4 regions of the Burkholderia torrens genome follow, and region 3 is predicted to be linked to each of the others. Evidence: predicted binding sites of a transcription regulator. Region 3 holds the regulator's gene; each other region holds the start of a gene.
The links. The regulator HrcA, encoded in region 3, represses chaperone genes, less so after heat shock. The targets are predictions, from matches to a motif close to TTAGCACTCNNNNNNNNNGAGTGCTAA.
Positions count from the first base shown of each region.

Region 1: the regulator HrcA is predicted to act here: its motif matches at 2,244-2,270, upstream of groES (co-chaperone GroES).
Region 2: the regulator HrcA is predicted to act here: its motif matches at 2,180-2,206, upstream of AC5LXX_RS28260 (co-chaperone GroES).
Region 4: the regulator HrcA is predicted to act here: its motif matches at 1,938-1,964, upstream of rpoH (RNA polymerase sigma factor RpoH).

Region 1 is NZ_OZ480211.1:889,459-893,405, reverse strand. It holds gene AC5LXX_RS04060 (hypothetical protein) at 1-79, shown strand, start outside; gene groL (chaperonin GroEL) at 190-1,830, opposite strand; gene groES (co-chaperone GroES) at 1,877-2,170, opposite strand; gene AC5LXX_RS04045 (carbohydrate porin) at 2,852-3,947, shown strand, end outside.
Region 2 is NZ_OZ480212.1:2,673,398-2,677,344, reverse strand. It holds gene groL (chaperonin GroEL) at 204-1,844, opposite strand; gene AC5LXX_RS28260 (co-chaperone GroES) at 1,857-2,147, opposite strand; gene AC5LXX_RS28255 (lipase family protein) at 2,290-3,573, opposite strand.
Region 3 is NZ_OZ480211.1:743,721-747,667, reverse strand. It holds gene hemH (ferrochelatase) at 1-1,064, opposite strand, end outside; gene hrcA (heat-inducible transcriptional repressor HrcA) at 1,200-2,222, opposite strand; gene AC5LXX_RS03400 (NAD kinase) at 2,354-3,256, shown strand; gene recN (DNA repair protein RecN) at 3,276-3,947, shown strand, end outside.
Region 4 is NZ_OZ480211.1:3,127,468-3,131,414, forward strand. It holds gene leuA (2-isopropylmalate synthase) at 1-521, shown strand, start outside; gene AC5LXX_RS14505 (nuclear transport factor 2 family protein) at 666-1,049, opposite strand; gene AC5LXX_RS14510 (acyloxyacyl hydrolase) at 1,095-1,664, opposite strand; gene rpoH (RNA polymerase sigma factor RpoH) at 2,027-2,962, shown strand; gene cydP (cytochrome oxidase putative small subunit CydP) at 3,342-3,623, shown strand; gene AC5LXX_RS14525 (cytochrome ubiquinol oxidase subunit I) at 3,613-3,947, shown strand, end outside.

The DNA of each region.
Region 1 (3,947 bases), 150 kb from region 3:
CTGGCGTGACCCGTTCGCGTGCAGCTACGGCCTTCACGATGAAGTCGACGACACTTCGTGCTATCTGCCGGGCTTCTAATTCCGGTCGTGAAGGAACACGCATAAAAAAAGACCCGCATCGCTGCGGGTCTTTTCTTTTGGCTGGAGCGCGCATCGCTGCGCGCCCCGGACACCATCGACCGAAGTCGATTACATGTCCATGCCCATGCCGCCCATGCCGCCCGGCATGCCGCCCGGCATCGGTGCATCTTCCTTCGGCAGTTCTGCGACAGCTGCGTCCGTCGTCAGCAGCAGGCCTGCAACCGAAGCTGCGTTCTGCAGTGCGGTGCGCGTGACCTTGGTCGGGTCGACGACGCCAGCTTCAACCATGTCGACGTATTCGCCCGTTGCTGCGTTGTAGCCGTAGTTGCCCGTACCGGCAGCCACTGCCGCCACGACGACGCTGGCTTCTTCGCCACCGTTCGTGACGATCTGGCGCAGCGGCTCTTCCATGGCGCGCAGCACGATCTTGATGCCGGCGTTCTGGTCGGCGTTCGCGCCGGTCAGGCCTGCGATCGCGGTGCGAGCGCGGATCAGCGCAACGCCGCCACCTGCCACGATGCCTTCTTCCACGGCTGCGCGCGTTGCGTGCAGTGCGTCTTCGACACGTGCCTTCTTTTCCTTCATTTCGACTTCGGTCGCAGCACCGACCTTGATCACTGCAACGCCGCCGGCCAGCTTGGCCACGCGCTCTTGCAGCTTTTCACGGTCGTAGTCCGACGTCGCTTCTTCGATTTGCGCGCGCACTTGCTTCACGCGTGCTTCGATGTTCACGGCTTCGCCTGCGCCGTCGATGATCGTCGTGTTTTCCTTGCCCACTTCGATACGCTTCGCCTGGCCCAGTTCTGCCAGCGTTGCCTTCTCGAGCGTCAGGCCGGTTTCTTCGGCGATCACTTGGCCGCCCGTCAGGATCGCGATGTCTTCCAGCATCGCCTTGCGACGATCACCGAAGCCAGGCGCCTTGACCGCAACGGTCTTCAGGATGCCGCGGATGTTGTTCACGACCAGCGTCGCGAGCGCTTCGCCTTCGATGTCTTCAGCGATGATCAGCAGCGGACGGCCAGCCTTCGCGACTTGCTCGAGCACCGGCAGCAGATCGCGGATGTTCGACACCTTCTTGTCGTGCAGCAGCACGAACGGGTTGTCGAGGACGGCGACTTGCTTTTCCGGATTGTTGATGAAGTACGGCGACAGGTAGCCGCGGTCGAATTGCATGCCTTCGACGACGTCGAGTTCGTCTGCCAGCGACTTGCCGTCTTCGACGGTGATGACGCCTTCCTTGCCGACCTTGTCCATCGCTTCAGCGATGCGATCGCCGATCGACGTGTCGCTGTTCGCCGAGATCGAGCCGACCTGTGCGATTTCCTTGTTCGTCGTGCACGGCTTGCTGATCTTCTTCAGCTCTTCGACAGCCGCTGCGACTGCCTTGTCGATGCCGCGCTTCAGGTCCATCGGGTTCATGCCCGATGCGACGTACTTCATGCCTTCGCGAACGATCGATTGCGCGAGGACGGTTGCCGTCGTCGTGCCGTCGCCTGCGTTGTCGCTGGTCTTGGAAGCGACTTCCTTGACCATTTGCGCGCCCATGTTCTGGAGCTTGTCCTTCAGCTCGATTTCCTTCGCGACCGACACACCGTCCTTGGTGACCGTCGGGCCGCCGAAGCTGCGCTCGAGCACCACGTTGCGGCCCTTCGGACCCAGCGTGACCTTGACTGCGTTGGCGAGAATGTTCACGCCTTCGACCATCTTCGAACGGGCGGAATCGCCGAATACGACGTCTTTAGCTGCCATCTTCTAACTCCTTGAATTCTTGGGAATATGTACCGTCGGAGGACGCTTACTTGGCGTTGACCACGGCCATGATGTCTTCTTCGCGCATGACCAGCAGTTCGTTGCCGTCGACCTTGACGGTCTGGCCTGCGTACTTGCCGAACAGGACGCGATCGCCGACCTTCACGTCGAGCGCGATCGGGGCGCCCTTGTCGTCGCGCTTGCCCGGGCCGACGGCCAGGACTTCGCCCTGGTCCGGCTTTTCAGCAGCGGCGTCGGGGATCACGATGCCCGAGGCGGTCTTGGTTTCCTGATCCAGGCGCTTGACGATCACGCGATCGTGCAAAGGACGAAGGTTCATATTCACTCCTCTCTTGACTGAGATTGAAGAACGCTTAGGGAATCTGCCCGGCTTTTCGCCCGGCAGAGAATTGTTAGCACTCTCGTGCAGCGAGTGCTAATTATATGGACGGGTTTTGACAAATTCAAGAAGGGAAACCGGACGAATTTTCAACGCGGCGCCGCAGCGGGGAAAACACCCGAAAATTACGAAAAACCCTTTCAAAACAAGACCCCGACCCACACTACCCGGCCCGGCACGCGGGCCCGCGCGGCCCGCGAATCGCATCCAGCCCCGTTTGGACACCGGGTAAGCACGGAGTTCCTGCGACCGGCGGCATCGCATCAAAAAACCTGCGCAGGCGCCGATTCCGTCCGCCACAGCATGCCCGCTCACCGCGCCCGACGACCGTCTCGCCCGCGGCCCGGCGACCCGTCGCTCCGCATCGAAGCATTCATTTTCATTACGCCGATATTTACGTTTCTCCTCCCGAAAAACACCCGTCGGCCCCCCATCCGTAAGTCCTCCCATTACATTCAGTAATTTAGATGCGAATCATTCTCGTTTACATTGACTTTCTCATTTGAGACTCCTACGATGCGCCGCGTTGCGCTCTTCTTCATGCCCTGGCCGATCGGTGCCGAGCGTCGGGACAGCGCCCGACAAGCAGGACTCCAAACCAATTAGAAGCAGGGATTTGATATGAAGGTTGTGTCGTTCCATGGAGACCGCGTCCGTACCGGGATGCGCCCCGCCGCCTGTGCGGCCGTCCTCGCATGCGCATCGTTCGCGAGCGGCGCCGCGTTCGCCGCCGCGTCGGTCGACGCGCAGCCCGAAGCGCCCGAGGCCGACCTCGCGATTCAGGCGAAGCCGACCGACATGTGGACCGGCATCTGGACGCGCCAGAGCCTGCTCGGCGACATGGGCGGCATCCGCCCGTGGCTCGGCAAGTACGGCGCGACGCTGCAGATCACCGAAACCAGCGAATACCTCGCGAACCTGCGCGGCGGCCTGAACCGCGGCGGCACGTACGACGGGCTGACGACCGCGACGCTGACGGTCGATACGCAGAAGGCGATCGGCCTGCCCGGCGGCACCTTCAACGTCAGCGCGCTGCAGATCCACGGCAGCAACCTGAGTGCGCGCAATCTCGGCACGCTCAACACCGCGAGCGGCATCGAGGCGCAGGACACGACACGTCTTTGGGAGCTCTGGTACCAGCAGTCGTTCCTCGACAAGCGCGTCGACGTGAAGATCGGCCAGCAGAGCCTCGACCAGGAATTCATGGTCAGCACGTATGCGAACACGTTCGTCAACACGATGTTCGGCTGGCCCGCGCTGCCGTCGTACGATCTGCCGAACGGCGGCCCCGCCTATCCGCTCGCCGGCCTCGGCGTGCGCGTGCGCGCACAGATCACGCCGAAGCTCACCGCGCTCGCGGGCGTGTTCGACGGCGATCCGCTCGGTAACAACCCCGGCAACCTGAGTGGCACGAACTTCAACCTGCACAACGGCACGCTCTATATCGGCGAGCTGCAATACGCGCTGAACCAGCCGTCCGACGGCGAGATGGACACCGGCCACTCGAACGGGCTGCCGGGCACCTACAAGATCGGCGTCTGGTATCACAACGGCCGCTTCGCGGACCAGAGCATCGGCACCGACGGGCTGTCGCTCGCCGATCCCGCTTCGAACGGCAATGCGCAGCAGCATCACGGCGACTACAGCTTCTATGCGGTGGCCGACCAGATGATCTGGCGGCCCGACCCGACCGGCGCGAAAAGCCTCGGCGTGTTCG
Region 2 (3,947 bases), on a different replicon from region 3:
GAACGTATTCGCGGGCGCAAGTAAAAAGATCGTAAAGGGTCGTGATGCGCCCGTTACGTGCACTGCCGGAGATGCGCGCTGCTGCGACACGGTGCGGAACGTCGATCCCAAAGAAAAACGCGTGACGACTTCCGTCGCCACGCGCTTCCTGTTCCTGCAGGAGACCGTACGCACGCCGGCGAACCGGCGCGCGCAGCCCAGCCTCAGAAATCGAACCCAGGCCCGCCTGCACCCGGGCCGCCCGGCCCGGCGACCGGCGCTGCATCCTTCGGCGCTTCGAACACGGTCGCATCGGTCGTCAGCAGCAGGCCGGCCACCGACGCCGCGTTCTGCAGCGCCGTGCGCGTGACCTTGGTCGGATCGAGCACGCCCGATTCGACGAGGTCGCCGTACTCGCCGGTTTGCGCGTTGTACCCGAAGTTGCCCGTGCCTTCCGCGACCTTCGCGACGACGACGCTCGCTTCCTCGCCCGCATTCGTGACGATCTGGCGCAGCGGTTCCTCGAGCGCGCGCAGCACGATCTTGATGCCTGCGTCCTGGTCGGCGTTCACGCCCTTCAGTTCGCGGATCGCCTGCCGCACGCGGATCAGTGCGACGCCGCCGCCCGGAACGATGCCTTCCTCGACGGCCGCGCGCGTGGCGTGCAGCGCGTCGTCGACGCGATCCTTCTTCTCCTTCACTTCGATCTCGGTCGCACCGCCGACCTTGATCACCGCGACGCCGCCCGCGAGCTTCGCGACGCGTTCCTGCAGCTTCTCGCGGTCATAGTCGGACGTGGCTTCTTCGATCTGCACGCGGATCTGCTTCACGCGCGCCTCGATGTTCTTCGCATCACCCGCGCCGTCGATCACGGTCGTGTTTTCCTTGCCGACCTCGATGCGCTTCGCCTGGCCGAGCTCGGCGAGCGTCGCCTTCTCGAGCGTCAGGCCCGTTTCCTCGGCGATCACCTGGCCGCCGGTGAGGATCGCGATGTCCTCGAGCAGCGCCTTGCGGCGATCGCCGAAGCCCGGCGCCTTGACCGCGACCGTCTTCAGGATCCCGCGGATGTTGTTCACGACGAGCGTCGCGAGCGCTTCGCCTTCGACGTCTTCCGCGATGATCAGCAGCGGGCGGCCCGACTTCGCGACCTGTTCGAGCACCGGCAGCAGGTCGCGGATGTTCGAGATCTTCTTGTCGTGCAGCAGGATGTACGGGCTTTCGATCTCGGCGACCTGCTTGTCCGGATTGTTGATGAAGTACGGCGACAGGTAGCCGCGATCGAACTGCAGCCCTTCGACGACGTCGAGCTCGTCGGCGAGCGACTTGCCGTCCTCGACGGTGATCACGCCTTCCTTGCCGACGCGGTCGATCGCTTCGGCGATGCGCTGGCCGATCGATTCCTCGCCGTTTGCGGAGATCGTCGCGACCTGCGCGATTTCCTTGCTCGTGGTGGTCGGCTTGCTGATCTTCTTCAGCTCTTCGACGGCCGCGGCGACGGCCTTGTCGATGCCGCGCTTCAGGTCGAGCGGGTTGAGCCCGGCCGCCACGTATTTCTGGCCTTCGCGGACGATCGCCTGCGCGAGCACGGTGGCCGTCGTCGTGCCGTCGCCGGCTGCGTCGCTGGTGCGCGACGCGACTTCCTTCACGAGCTGCGCGCCGATGTTCTGCAGCTTGTCCGCGAGTTCGATTTCCTTCGCGACCGATACGCCGTCCTTCGTGACGACGGGTGCGCCGAAGCTGCGTTCGAGCACGACGTTGCGGCCCTTCGGCCCGAGCGTGACCTTCACCGCGTTCGCGAGGATGTTCACGCCTTCGGTCAGCTTCGACCGTGCGATGTCGCTGAAAATGATTTCCTTGGCTGCCATGATTGCGCTCCGTTATTGATTGACGACCGCGACGATGTCTTCCTCGCGCAGCACGAGAAACTCGTTGCCGTCCACTTTGACGGCTTGCCCGGCGTATTTGCCGAACAGCACGCGCTCGCCGACCTGCAGGTCGGGCACGATGCGCTGGCCGTCCGCGTCCTTGCGGCCGGGGCCGACGGCAATCACTTCGCCCTGGTCGGGCTTTTCGGCGGCGCTGTCGGGGATCACGATGCCCGACGCGGTGGTGGTTTCCTGGTCGAGACGCTTCACGATCACGCGGTCGTGCAAGGGGCGTAGGCTCATCTTTTCGTCCTGTACGGGTCTGTCGGAATTGGCTGGCACTCTTTAGAAGAGAGTGCTGACGAGTATAAAAATGCGCGGCGGCGCGATCCAATAACGGATTTGCACAAGCATTCGCGCCGTGGTGCAAAGCGCCGGAAGCCGGCTATTGCGACACGGCCTGCTGCGCGACCGGCGAGCAGGCCGGGCGGATCGTCTCGCCGGCCAGCACGCGCTTCACGAACGGAATCGAATCGGCGAGCGATGCGTTCACGGTGCCGTTGTGCTCGCGGCCGGCATACAGGTGCGCCTCGACGGTCGTGCCGGCCGCGCACGCATCCTTCGCGAGCGCGAGTTCGAGCGGCGCCAGCCCGTCGTCGGCGCCTGCGCCGATGAAGACGGGCGTGGCGATCTTCAGCGTCGGGTATTTCAGGAAGTCGTCCCACCATGCCTGCAGCCGCGCATCGCCGCCCGGCTTCACGGTGCTCGCGTGCGTGAGGTGGGCAAGCGCCGCGTCGTCCTCGAGCGATGCAAGGCAGCTGATACGCGCCTGTTCGAGAATCGGCAGCGCGCGCTCGGTCAGCACGTCGTCGGCGCGCACCGACGGGTCGACCTGCTGCGCGGACAGCACCGAATAGAACTGGTACGCGAGCGTCGGATCGACGCGCTCGGGATCGCGCCGGTACGTCGTCTCGAACTTCGGCAGCGACGCGAGCGTGGCGCGTGAAGCGTTGTAGATCGTGCCGGTCGCGACGGTCGCACGGATCGCGAGTTCGGGCGCATAGGCGGGCGCGTAGCCGGCTGCCGCGATCACGGCCGAGCCGCCTTGCGACTGGCCGACGAGCACGACTTCGTTCGCGAGGCCCGGCACGCCGCCGAGCACCGCGCGCACGCTGTCGAGCAACGTGTAGCTGTTCGAACGATTGTTGAGCTGCGGGTTCGGGCCCGGGGTGCCGAGGCCCTGGTAGTCGGTCGCCACGACCGCGAACCCTTGCTGAAGCCACGCATTCAGGTAGCGCACATCGCGATACGATCGGCCGAACCAGGACGGCGCGCAGATGTCGGCCATCCCGAACGTGCCGTGCGCCCATGCGACGATCGGCCAGCCGCCGGCCGGCGGCGTGCCGCGCGGCACGAACAGCGCGCCCGACACGGCGATCGGCGTGTGGCCGCCGACACCGTCGGTCGATGCATACAGGATGCGCAGTTGCCGCGCGGCGCTCGCGAGCCCGAGCGTCGCGGGCAGCGGTTCGGAACGCAGCAGCACGCCGGGCGTGGCCGGAATGTCGCGATCCCATGTGTAGAACGCGGACACGCGGCCGTCGCCCTGCAACGGATCGGGTGCGGGAACACGGCCGGGTGAAGCCGCGTGCGAAACGACGGAAGGCACGGCGAGCGCCGATGCGAGCAGCGTGCGTGCGGCGAGGCCGCGCAGGGGAAGGAGCGTCATGGTCGGAAGGAGATCGGTGAGAGCGGATGAGCCGGCCATGCAGGGCCGGCGCGGGCCGACCACGATGCAAGTTTCGAACCAGCGTGCTCGTTGCGTACGCCGCGCATGGCGTGGCGGGCGATCGATCGGCGCTGCGCGGGGCATGCACGCGCACCGGCTGCGCGTCGTGCAGCAATCCCGGCCGGCACGTTGTTGCTCCCGCAACAGACGCAAGCACCCGGACGGCACCGTGCGTGTCGTCCGAGCGCGCCCACGCTGCGTCGGCCGGCCTGTGCTGCCTGCGTCGCCGGCTGGCACGATTGCTGCTGTTCCGGTGGTCGTGCGTCGCTGCGTTGCGACGCGAGTCCATCCGTCCATCCGATCAAGGAAACCGT
Region 3 (3,947 bases):
CAGTTCACCGTTTCGGGCTGCGCGGCCCTAACGGGCCAGCCCTGCAGATTCTCGGCGACGATCTCGCCGAGCGCGCCGATCCACGCAGGCGCGCCGTTCAGGCACGGAATGCGGTGGAAAGTCTTGCCGCCGCCGGCCAGGAACTCGTCGCGCACTTCCATGCCGATCTCCTCGATCGTTTCCAGGCAATCGGCCGTGAAACCGGGACAGAACACGTCGGCCCGCCGCACGCCGGCCTCGCCGAACTCGCGCAGCGTCGGCGCGGTGTACGGCTGCAGCCATTCGGCCTTGCCGAAGCGCGACTGGAACGTGACGCGGCATTCGGTCGTCGACAGCCCGAGCGCGGCCATCAGCAACGCGCCCGTCTGCTGGCACTGGTCGTGATATGGGTCGCCAAGGTCGAGCGTGCGCTTCGGCACGCCGTGGAAACTCAGCACGAGCTTGTCGCCGGCCGCGAAATCGGGCCGGCCGTGCTGCGCCCAGTATTGGCGCACCTGCTCGGCCAGCGCGTGGATATAGGCCGGATGGTCGGCGTAATGCCGCACCGTGCGCACTTCCGGCTGGTTGCGCATGCGCGCGAGCGCGTCGAACGCGGCATCGAAGGCGGTGGCCGTGGTCGACGCCGAGTATTGCGGATACATCGGCATCAGCAGCACGCGCTCGACGCCCGCGCGCTTGAACTGCGCGAGCGCGTGCGAAATGTTCGGGCTGCCGTAGCGCATCGCGTAGTCGACCGTCACGTGATAGCCGTTCGACGTGAGCAGGTGCCGCACGCTGTCGGTCTGGCGCTCGGTGTACACGCGCAGCGGCGAGCCCTCGGGCATCCAGACGGCCGCGTATTTCTTCGCGGACGCGCGGCCGCGCAGCGGCAGGATCAGCGTGCGCAGCAGCACCTGCCAGACGGCCTGCGGAATCTCGACGACGCGCGGATCCGACAGGAATTCGGCCAGGTAGCGCCGCACCGCGCGCGGCGTGGGCGCGTCGGGCGTGCCGAGATTGATCAGCAGCACACCGATGCGGTGGGCGGCCGCGATGCTCGAAGGCGGCTCAAGATCGAAACGCATGGGCAAGAACGTGCTCGAGGCACGGGACCGGACGGCTCTCAATTATAGCGGGCCGCCCCATGCCGTTCGGCCGACTGTCGGCGCGTGCGGCATTGCGACACGATGACGGGGCGGGATCAGACTGCCGATCGCAGGCTATTGCTGGCTCAGCGTGAGCGACAGCAGGCGCGCGGTGATGTCGACGATCGGTATCACGCGGTTGTAGGCCATCCGGGTCGGGCCGATCACGCCGAGCGTGCCGACGATCTGCCCGTTCACCTCGTACGGCGCGGTGACGACGCTCATCTCCTCGATCGGCACGAGCGTCGATTCGCCGCCGATGAAGATCTGCACGCCCTGGGCGTGGCTCGATACGTCGAGCAGTTGCAGGAGGCCCGTCTTTTGGTCGAACACGTCGAACAGCTTGCGCAGCCGCGCCATGTCGGACGACAGATCCGCCACTTCGAGCAGGTTGCGCTCGCCGGAAATCAGCACGGTGTCCTCGGTGTCGGGCACCTCGGTACTGGCCGTCACGGCCGCGTGCATCAGCGTGGTCATGTCGCCGCGCAGCTGGTCGATCTCGTCGCGCAGGCGGCGGCGCACCTCGTCGAACGACAGGCCGGCGAAATGCGCATTGATGTAGTTGGACGCCTCGGTCAGCTGCGACGGCGAATAGTCGCGCGGCGTCGCGAGCATCCGGTTCTGCACGTCGCCCTCGGGCGTGACGATGATCAGCAGGATGCGCTTGTCGGACAGGCGCATGAATTCGATCTGCTTGAACACGTGGCTGCGGCGCGGCGTCAGCACGACGCCCGCGAACTGCGACAGGTTCGACAGCACGCTCGCGGCGGCCGCGACCACCCGCTGCTGCGGCTCGCCGGCCTGCAGCGTGTTCTGCACCTGCCGCGCGACGGCCTCGGCGTCGATCGGCGCCTCGACCGTCAGCATCGTGTCGACGAACAGCCGGTAGCCGCGCGGCGTCGGCACGCGCCCGGCCGACGTGTGCGGGCTCGACACGAGGCCGAGCTCCTCCAGGTCGGACATCACGTTGCGGATCGTCGCCGGGCTCAGCTCGAGCCCGGAGTAACGGGACAACGTGCGCGATCCGACTGGCTGACCGTCGGCGATATACCGTTCGATCAGGGTTTTCAGGAGGGTTCGTGCGCGAGGATCTAGCATGGTGGAAAATTTTAGCGCAACCGCGCGACCGCGGCGAGTGGCGTCGTCCACCGTTGCGCGGGCCGGCCCGATCCGGCCCCGCAGGCGCACAACCGGTTCTTTTCGTCAACGAGCTATGGTGTAATGCCGGCATGAAAACCGGTAATCAGTTCAACACCGTCGCGCTCGTCGGCCGAAGCAACACGCCCAACATCGCCGAGCCGCTCGCCACGCTGGCCGCCTGCGTCGCCAGGCAGGGCTTCGAGGTCGTATTCGAAGCCGAGACCGCGCGCGAGATCGGCATCACCGGCTACCCGGCGCTGACGCCGGCCGAAATCGGGGCGCGCGCCGACGTCGCGGTCGTGCTGGGCGGCGACGGGACGATGCTCGGCATCGGCCGTCAGCTCGCGCCGTACAAGACGCCGCTGATCGGGATCAACCACGGGCGGCTCGGCTTCATCACCGACATCGCGGCAGCCGACATGCAGGCGCTCGTCCCGGTGATCCTGTCGGGCAAGTTCGAGCGCGAGGAGCGCGCGCTGCTCGAGGCGCGGATCATGCGCGACGGCGAACCGATCTACCACGCGCTCGCGTTCAACGACGTCGTCGTGAACCGCAGCGGCTTCTCCGGAATGGTCGAGCTGCGCGCGTCGGTCGACGGCCGGTACATGTACAACCAGCGTTCGGACGGCCTGATCGTCGCGACGCCCACCGGCTCGACCGCCTATGCGCTGTCGTCGGCCGGCCCGATCCTCCATCCGCAATTGGCGGGCATCGTGCTCGTGCCGATCGCGCCGCACGCGCTGTCGAACCGGCCGATCGTGCTGCCCGACGATTCGAAAATCGCGATCCAGATCGTCGGCGGGCGCGACGTCAACGTGAACTTCGACATGCAGTCGTTCACGTCGCTCGAACTGAACGACACGATCGAGGTGCGCCGCTCGAAGCACACGGTGCCGTTCCTGCACCCGATCGGCTACAGCTACTACGCGACGCTGCGCAAGAAGCTGCACTGGAACGAACACGCCTCGAACGAAGACGACAAGGCGTCCTGACGCCGCTCCGCCCGACACCATGCTCCGCCACCTCTCGATCCGCGACTTCGTCATCGTCGCCGCGCTCGATCTCGAATTCGACAGCGGCTTTTCCGTCTTCTCCGGCGAAACCGGCGCCGGGAAATCGATCCTGATCGACGCCCTCGCCCTCGCGCTCGGCGAACGCGCCGACGCGAGCGTCGTGCGCACCGGCTGCGGCCGCGCCGACATCACGGCCGAATTCACGCCGCACGACCGCGTTGCGCGCTGGCTCGACGAACACGCGTTCGACACCGAGGACACCGTGATGCTGCGCCGCGTGATCGACGCCAACGGCCGTTCGCGTGCGTTCATCAACGGCACCAGCGCGACGCTCGCGCAGCTGCGCGAACTCGGCGAAATGCTCGTCGACATCCACGGCCAGCACGCGCACCAGCTGCTGATGCGGCCCGACGCGCAGCGCGAGCTGTTCGACACGCACGCGGGGCTCGTCGCCGACGCCGCGAACGTCGCGCGTGCCTGGCGCGTGTGGCGCGACGCGACGCAGGCGATCGATGCCGCGAAGGCGCACGAGCGCGAGCTGCAGCTCGAACGCGAAAAGCTCGCGTGGCAACTCGCCGAGCTCGACAAGCTGGCGCCGCAGCCCGGCGAATGGGACGAAGTCAGCAACGAGCACAAGCGGCTGTCGCATTCGGCGAACCTGATCGAAGGC
Region 4 (3,947 bases), 1.1 Mb from region 3:
TGAACAGCCAGTCCGGCAAGGGCGGCGCGACGTTCCTGCTCGAACGCGGCATGGGCTTCACGCCGACGCGCCGCGTGCAGATCGAATTCAGTCACGCGGTGCAGACACTCGCCGACGCATCGGGCGAGGAAGTGACGGGCGACGCGATCTGCGCGCTGTTCGCACGCGAATTCTTCGAGACCGAAGGCCCGGCCGCACGCAACGGCAGCGGCGCCCGCTGGCAGAACCGCGAGATCGCGGCAGCGGCGCCCGCCGCCGATGCAACGCCCGAAGACACCGTGCGACGTTTCGCCGCGGCATTCGCGGCGGCCGCCGGCGCCGCGATCGACGTCGCGTCGTGCGAATCCGTGCGCACGACGGACGGACGGTTCGCGGTATCGGCCGGCTGCCGGGTCGGCGACGCGCCGCTGCGGCACGGCGTCGGCCTGCATGCCGATGCGGCGAGCGCCGCGCTCGACGCGGTCGTCAGCGCGATCAACCGTTCGGCCTGGCACTGCGCGGATCGGCGCGCGGCGGCCTGACGGCCCGGCATCGACTCAGGGTTCAGACGTCAGCGAGCGGGACGTGACCGCCCGTGCGCCGCGCGATCCGCGCCGCACGGGCCAGCAAAAAGCGGCCCAGAAGGCCGCTCGATCGGGGGACATGAAAAGGAGCGCGACGCGCGCTCATGTCTCGGTCGCGCACCGCGTCGCCTGCCACGCGAGCAGGCACCAGCGCCCCTGCTCCTCGGTATGGACGGACGTATAGGCAATCGGGAACACCAGGCCGCCGTTGTTCGTTTCCATCTCGATCAACGCGCGCCCGGTGACGACGCAGGTTTCGCCGCCGGCCGGCAGCACGTCCTGCGACTGGATCTCGATCTGGCGGTAGCGGCGGCGGCCGGCAACGATGGCATCGATGAACTGCTGCTTGGTTTCGCGTTTGCCGTTGGTGTGTACGAAGAACACCTTGTCCGACAGCAGCGCGTCGAGCGCCTCGCCGTCCCCGTCCACCATCGCCCGGAACCGATCGCGCTCGAGCGCGCGGATCGCATCGACCACCTTCGCCATCGCCTGACTCCTCGGCAACGCGCCCGCCGTGCGCGGGCGTGCGGATCAGAAGTTGTACTGCACGTAGAACTGGTGGAAATTTATACCAGGATTCGGCTCTTTGATACCCGCGTTAGACACATGTTCAAAACGGTAGCCGACCTGATACTGTTGCCGTTGGCCGAACTGCACGCCGACGCCCGCGGTCGGTGCGAACTGGAACGCGGTCGACAGCGAGAAATTGTTCGAAATCGTCGGATGAGTCAGGAGCCGGACACCACCGCCGGCCTCGATGAACGGGCGAACCTCCCCCGCGCTCCTGATGAAGCGGAACATCGGCGTCACGCCGAATTCGCCGATGCTGCTGTGGACGTTGCCGCCCGTGTGCCAGTAGCCGACGTGCCCTTCGACGACGAACGCGAAGTGCCAGCCGCCGACCTGCCACCAGTTCCAGCCCGGATCCCACACGACACCGAGATCGCCCTTGTCGATCCCGCGACGATCCGAAAACCCGCCACCCGCCTGGATTCCCCATCGATCCGCGAACGCCGCGCCCGATCCGCCCAGAAGTGACGCCGCCAGCAACGCATGCAGCGCCAGCCGGCTGCGGGGTCGGCGATTCTTCTTGTTGTTCATTCTGACACTCCAACTTTTTGGGTTGAATGGAGCCGGCCGCGACGGCCTGGCCCGAGCGAACTGAATGGTATGGTAAAGGACTTTTCGGATCGGCATCACGAAGCGAAATGGCTTCCTTCCAAAACGACAAAAATCGAAATCGTCTACCGATTACCATCAGAAACAACGGCTTACGGAACTTCGCGCCGCACCTCGTGTCGCAGATTAGACTATCGGCTCGACTTCTTTGATAGAAAAAACGGGAACTCGGATGCCCACGCCCGCTCTAAGGAATTAGCACTCGTCTTGCGGGAGTGCTAAGATGGCCCACGGAATCTCATTCGAGACCGGGGGTTTGTCCCTGATTCCAAAGGAGTTTTTTAGTGAGCAACGCCCTGACCCTCCCGAATACCCTGAGCCCGGCGCCGGCCAAGGCCGAATCGGCAGGCTCGCTGGCGCTCGCAGCCCAATCGATGTTGCCCGGCCAGCTCGGCAACATCGACGCGTATATCCAGGCCGTCAACCGCATCCCGCTGCTGACCGCCGAAGAGGAACGCCAGTACGCAACCGAATTCCGCGAAGACAACAACCTCGACTCGGCGCGCCGCCTCGTGCTGTCGCACCTGCGTCTGGTCGTGTCGATCGCGCGCAACTATCTCGGCTACGGCCTGCCGCACGGCGACCTGATCCAGGAAGGCAACATCGGCCTGATGAAGGCGGTGAAGCGCTTCGACCCGGCGCAAAACGTGCGCCTGGTGTCGTACGCGATCCACTGGATCAAGGCCGAGATCCACGAGTACATCCTGCGCAACTGGCGCATGGTGAAGGTCGCGACGACGAAGGCGCAGCGCAAGCTGTTCTTCAACCTGCGCAGCCACAAGAAGTCCATGCAGGCGATGACGCCCGAGGAAATCGACGGTCTCGCGCAGGAGCTCAACGTCAAGCGCGAAGAAGTGACCGAGATGGAAACGCGCCTGTCGGGCGGCGACATCGCGCTCGAGGGCCAAGTGGAAGACGGCGAGGAGTCGTACGCGCCGATCGCCTACCTGGCCGACTCGCATAACGAGCCGACCGCCGTGCTCGCCGCACGTCAGCGCGACATGCTGCAGACGGACGGCATCGCGCAGGCGCTCGAGGCACTCGACGCGCGCAGCCGCCGCATCATCGAGGCGCGCTGGCTGCACGTCGACGACGACGGCTCGGGCGGCTCGACGCTGCACGATCTCGCGGCCGAATTCGGCGTATCGGCGGAACGCATCCGCCAGATCGAAGCGAGCGCGATGAAAAAGATGCGCACTGCCCTCGCCGAATACGCGTAAATCCCCGGCGATTCAGAGTGCCTCATCGAAAACCGCTGCCCCTCCGGCAGCGGTTTTTTTTCGCCCGTCTTTTCGCGTGTTTTCACACGCTTCCGCACGCGTTTCTCCGCCTGCTTTTCCGCCCGTTTCTCCGCCGATTAATTGACCTGATTCATCAGGTATATGGTCGTTTCCGGGCCCCTTCCGCATAAGCTTGATCTGCCTCAACTTTTGCCCCGCGTTTCGCGACGGTCTGCCGCAGTGCAGCACTCGGCTTCGGAAAGCCGTCCTTTTAAAATTGGCATGTCAGGCGCAAAAGGATTAAAACAGCTTCACGGCCGTCATAAATCCGACGTAAAGTCGCCCCAAATCCGACGTAAATCGATTCAGGATAATCGCCTTGATCTCGATCAATAAAAGGCCTGCGCCGCCGCCGTCCCCGCGACCGCCCGGCACGATCGGCTGGCGCGCGCGCATCGCCGCGTGGGCACGCGGCCCGACCCTCGCCCGCGACATCACCCTGGTACTGATCGTCAAGCTGATCCTCCTGATGTCGCTCAAATACGCATTCTTCAATCATCCGCAGGCCGAGCACATGTCGCTTCCGCCTGCCGCCGTGGCCGAGAAGCTGCTCTCGGTACCGGCGCCTGCATCTACCGAGGGAGACCACCATGATAAGTAGTGAAGTCGTCGATCTGTCACGTCTGCAGTTCGGCATCACGGCGCTCTACCACTTCCTGTTCGTGCCGTTGACGCTCGGCCTGTCCTGGCTGCTCGTCATTATGGAAGCCGTCTACGTGATGACCGGCAAACAGGTCTACAAGGACATGACCCAGTTCTGGGGCAAGCTGTTCGGGATCAACTTCGCGATGGGCGTGACGACCGGCATCACGCTCGAATTCCAGTTCGGCACGAACTGGTCGTACTACTCGCACTATGTCGGCGACATCTTCGGCGTACCGCTCGCGGTCGAAGGCCTGATGGCGTTCTTCCTCGAATCGACGTT